2 regions of the Streptomyces sp. NPDC127129 genome follow, and region 2 is predicted to be linked to the other one. Evidence: riboswitches for the same ligand, from Rfam matches in the RefSeq annotation. Region 2 holds a riboswitch; the other holds the start of a gene.
What was found. A riboswitch is a leader RNA that binds a small molecule or an ion and turns the genes downstream of it on or off. The one in region 2 is predicted to bind thiamine pyrophosphate.
Positions count from the first base shown of each region.

Region 1: linked by a shared signal. The riboswitch ahead of thiO (glycine oxidase ThiO) and the one ahead of thiC (phosphomethylpyrimidine synthase ThiC) in region 2 are both predicted to bind thiamine pyrophosphate.

Region 1 is NZ_JBHXTV010000003.1:372,087-374,281, forward strand. Features, by position in the region: gene ACFVGW_RS07825 (NAD(P)/FAD-dependent oxidoreductase) at 1-501, opposite strand, end outside; gene ACFVGW_RS07830 (hypothetical protein) at 542-883, opposite strand; TPP riboswitch at 935-1,047, shown strand; gene thiO (glycine oxidase ThiO) at 1,045-2,195, shown strand, end outside.
Region 2 is NZ_JBHXTV010000006.1:98,764-100,958, reverse strand. Features, by position in the region: gene ACFVGW_RS13435 (YibE/F family protein) at 1-806, opposite strand, end outside; TPP riboswitch at 878-1,024, shown strand; gene thiC (phosphomethylpyrimidine synthase ThiC) at 1,018-2,195, shown strand, end outside.

The sequences.
Region 1 (2,195 bases), on a different contig from region 2:
GGTGACCGCGCAGCCCGCCTCGCGCGCGGCGGTGGCGAACTCGGCGCCGATCCAGCCGGCGCCGACCACCACGATGTCGTGCCGCCGTTCCAGGACGGGCTTGAGGCGGGCGGCGTCGTCGAGGGTGCGGAGCAGATGGACCCCGGGCACGCCCTCGGTGCCGGGCAGGGTGACGGGTTCGGCGCCGGTGGCGACGACCAGGACGTCGTACGGGACGGGCCCGGCCTCGGTGTCGACCTCGTGGGCGTCGGCGCGCAGCCCGGTCACGTCGAGGCCGAGGCGCAGTTCGATGGCGAGCGCCTCGAAGTCGACGTCGAAGGCGGAGTCCTCGGCCTTGCCGAGGAGGACCGCCTTGGAGAGGGGCGGGCGGTCGTAGGGCTGGTGGGGCTCGGCCCCGATGAGGGTGACCGCGCCGGTGAAGCCCTGCTCGCGCAGGGCGACGGCGGTCTGCACCCCCGCCATCCCGGCGCCCACCACGACGACCCGCTGCTGTGCCTGCATCTGCTCGCTCACCCGATCACCTTACGCATCTGACGAATCGTCAGGAAGACTGCTGCTCCACGACACTGGTGCCGGAGCCCTCCTGGGACTCCCATGCCCAGCTCTCCTCCAGTCGAACGCGGCCGTCGGGCAGCTCGACGACGGCGGAGACGCAATGCCCGGAAGAGGTCGATCCGTCCCTCTTCAACTGCACGTAACGGAAGTCGAGCCGGTCCCCCGCGCGCGTGCCGACGAGATGGCCGCGGACCACGTCCCCGCCCGCGTACTCGGCCCAGATCCGGCCGTCCTCCTCGTGGTACGTGAACCGGGTGCGCGTCCCTACCTGACCGGGCGCCTGGTCGGCGACGGGGAAGAGGACGAGTCCGTCGAGGGATCGGGCCACGGAGGCTCCCTTACTGGGCGTCGGGGGCGGGGGTTACGCTGACCGTCAACGTAGAGCACTCGCGGGAGCCCGGACGTACCGGGCTGAGAGGGAGGCTGGCCGGCCTCCGACCGTACGAACCTGATCCGGGTCATGCCGGCGAAGGGAGGGGCTGGACGCCCATGTCGCGTACATGCAGGACCTCTGACGTTCTCGTCGTCGGGGGCGGAATCATCGGCCTGGTCACGGCCTGGCGGGCCGCGCAGCGCGGGCTGAGCACCGCGGTCGTGGACCCCGAACCGGGCGGCGGGGCCGCCCGGGTGGCCGCCGGGATGCTGGCCGCCGTCACCGAACTCCACTACGGCGAGGAGACCCTGCTCGCCCTCAACCTCGCCTCCGCGCGCCGCTATCCGGAGTTCGTCGCCGAACTCCGGGACGCCACGGGGCACGACGTCGGCTACCGCGCCTCCGGCACGCTCGCCGTCGCCCTCGACGCCGACGACCGGGCACATCTGCGCGAACTCCACGCACTGCAGATCCGCTGCGGCCTGGAGTCGGAGTGGCTCAGCGGACGCGAGTGCCGGCGCCTGGAGCCGATGCTGGCGCCGGGGGTGCGCGGTGGGCTCCGGGTCGACGGCGACCACCAGGTCGATCCGCGCCGGCTCGCCGCCGCGCTGGTCACCGCCTGCGAGCGGGCCGGGGTGGTCTTCCACCGGGATCTCGCCGATCGGCTGACGGTGGTACGGGACCGGGCCACGGGTGTGGTGCTCGCGGACGGCTCCGAGCTCGCCGCGGAGCAGGTGGTCCTGGCCGCGGGCAGCCTCAGCGGGCGGCTCGCCGGAGTGCCGCGGGACGTCCTGCCTCCCGTACGCCCGGTGAAGGGACAGGTGCTGCGGCTCACCGTGCCGCGCGCCTTCGCCCCGTTCCTGTCCCGGACCGTCCGCGCCGTCGTCCGCGGCAGCCACGTCTATCTGGTGCCCCGCGAGAACGGGGAGCTCGTGATCGGCGCGACCAGCGAGGAGCTGGGCTGGGACACCACCGTCACGGCGGGCGGGGTCTACGAGCTGCTCCGGGACGCGCACGAGCTCGTACCGGGTCTCACCGAGCTGCCGCTCACCGAGACGCTGGCGGGTCTGCGGCCCGCCTCCCCCGACAACGCGCCCCTGCTCGGCCCGACCGCGCTGCCCGGCCTCCAGCTGGCCACCGGGCACTATCGCAACGGGGTCCTGCTCACGCCGGTCACCGGTGACGTCATGGCCGAGCTGCTCACCACGGGCGCGCTTCCGGACGAGGCCCGCCCCTTCACACCCCGCCGCTTCGCCCCCGTACGACA
Region 2 (2,195 bases):
CCGAGCACCGCGACCGACGTGCGGGCGGAGAGTCCGTGGCACATGTAGAGGGCGATCAGCATGATCGCGCTCGACCCGACCACCGCCACCACCAGCGGATTCGACCCCTGCAGAATCGCCGGCAGGATGAAGAAGGTCAGCACCATGAAGCTGATCGCCAGCGCGATCAGTGCCATCACGCCGCGCATCCGTCCGACGAGCACCACGGCGAGGGCGAAGATCCCGGCGAGGACGGCCAGCGGAATCTTGCGGTCGACGTCCGTCACCGAATACTGCAGATCGCGTGGGGCGTCGGGCGCGTACGCCACCACCACGCCCTGCCCCTCGTCCAGTTGACGCGGTGCGTCCGGCTGCACGATCTCGGTGAAGGTACGGCCCTTGTCCGGACCGCTGGTGACCTCGATCGTCGCCTTCTCGCACTGCCCCTGCTGCGCGTTGAGCGCCTCACGCCCCTGGGGCGTCGAGACGTCCCCGGTCGGCGGCACCTGACCGGCGTTCACGTCCTGGCAGTCGACCTGCTCGACCGAGGTGACCTTGCCCTGGTAGGTCTGCCGGTCGAAGCCGACGCCGGTGCGTTCGTGCTCCGGGGCCCCGCCGGGCCACAGGACGACGAGCCCGACCACGACGGCCGTGGCGAACGGGATCAGGACGGCGGCGATGATTCTGCGCAGATGCCGGGAGACGGGCGCGGCCGGTCCGTGGCTGTGGGTGTGGCCGTGCCCGTGACCGACGTCACCGGGTCCGTGACCGACGTCGCCGTGTCCGTCGTGGCCGTCGGGTTCCGGGGTCTGCTGCGAGGAAGTCACCGACCGATCATCGCAAGAACGGCGGGGGCCCACTGTTCAGCATGGCCGGGTTGACGCTAGCGTGGTGCCACCTTTGCACACGCGGGAGCTCGGAGCACCGGGCTGAGAGGGCGCTGATCACCGTACGCGCGTACCGATGTACGTACGGGAGGAGGCTGCGCCGACCGCCGAACCTGTTACCGGGTAATGCCGGCGTAGGGAGATCGGTCTCATGACCATTCAGGATGCACGCACGCCTGCCACCAGCCAGAACGAGGCTCAGGACGAGCGCAAGCCGGGCTGGCACAAGGGATACGTCGAGGGCTCGCGCCCCGACCTCCGGGTGCCCGTCCGACAGGTGCACCTCACCAACGGCAAGGACGTGACGCTGTACGACACGTCCGGTCCGTACACCGACCCCACCATCGACACCGACGTACGGCGCGGCCTCCCGCCGCTGCGCGAGAACTGGATCATCGCGCGGGGCGACACGGAGGAGTACGCGGGCCGCCCGGTCCGCCCCGAGGACGACGGCATCAAGCACACCTCGCCGCGCGGTGGCCTGAAGAACCTCGACGCGGTCTTCCCCGGCCGCCCGCGCCAGCCCCGCCGGGGCCGAGACGGCCAGGCGGTGACCCAGCTCGCGTACGCCCGCCGGGGCGAGATCACCCCGGAGATGGAGTACGTCGCGATCCGCGAGAACGTCTCCCCCGAGGTCGTACGGGAGGAGATCGCGGCAGGTCGGGCCGTCCTTCCGGCCAACGTCAATCACCCGGAGATCGAGCCGATGATCATCGGCAAGCGGTTCCTGGTGAAGGTCAACGCCAACATCGGCAACTCCGCCGTCACCTCCTCCATCGAGGAGGAGGTGGAGAAGATGACCTGGGCGACCAAGTGGGGCGCGGACACGGTCATGGACCTCTCCACCGGCCGCAACATCCACACCACGCGCGAGTGGGTGCTGCGCAACTCTCCCGTGCCGATCGGCACCGTGCCGCTCTACCAGGCCCTGGAGAAGGTCGACGGGAAGGCCGAGGAGCTGACCTGGGAGATCTACAAGGACACGGTCATCGAGCAGGCCGAGCAGGGCGTCGACTACATGACGGTCCACGCCGGCGTGCTGCTGCCGTACGTGCCGCTGACGGCCCGTCGCAAGACCGGCATCGTCTCGCGCGGCGGCTCGATCATGGCCGCCTGGTGCCTCGCGCACCACAAGGAGAACTTCCTCTACACGAACTTCGAGGAGCTCTGCGAGATCCTGGCGACGTACGACGTCACGTACTCGCTGGGCGACGGCCTGCGGCCCGGCTCGATCGCCGACGCCAACGACGAGGCGCAGTTCGCCGAGCTGCGCACGCTCGGTGAGCTGAACACGATCGCCAAGCGCCACAACGTGCAGACGATGATCGA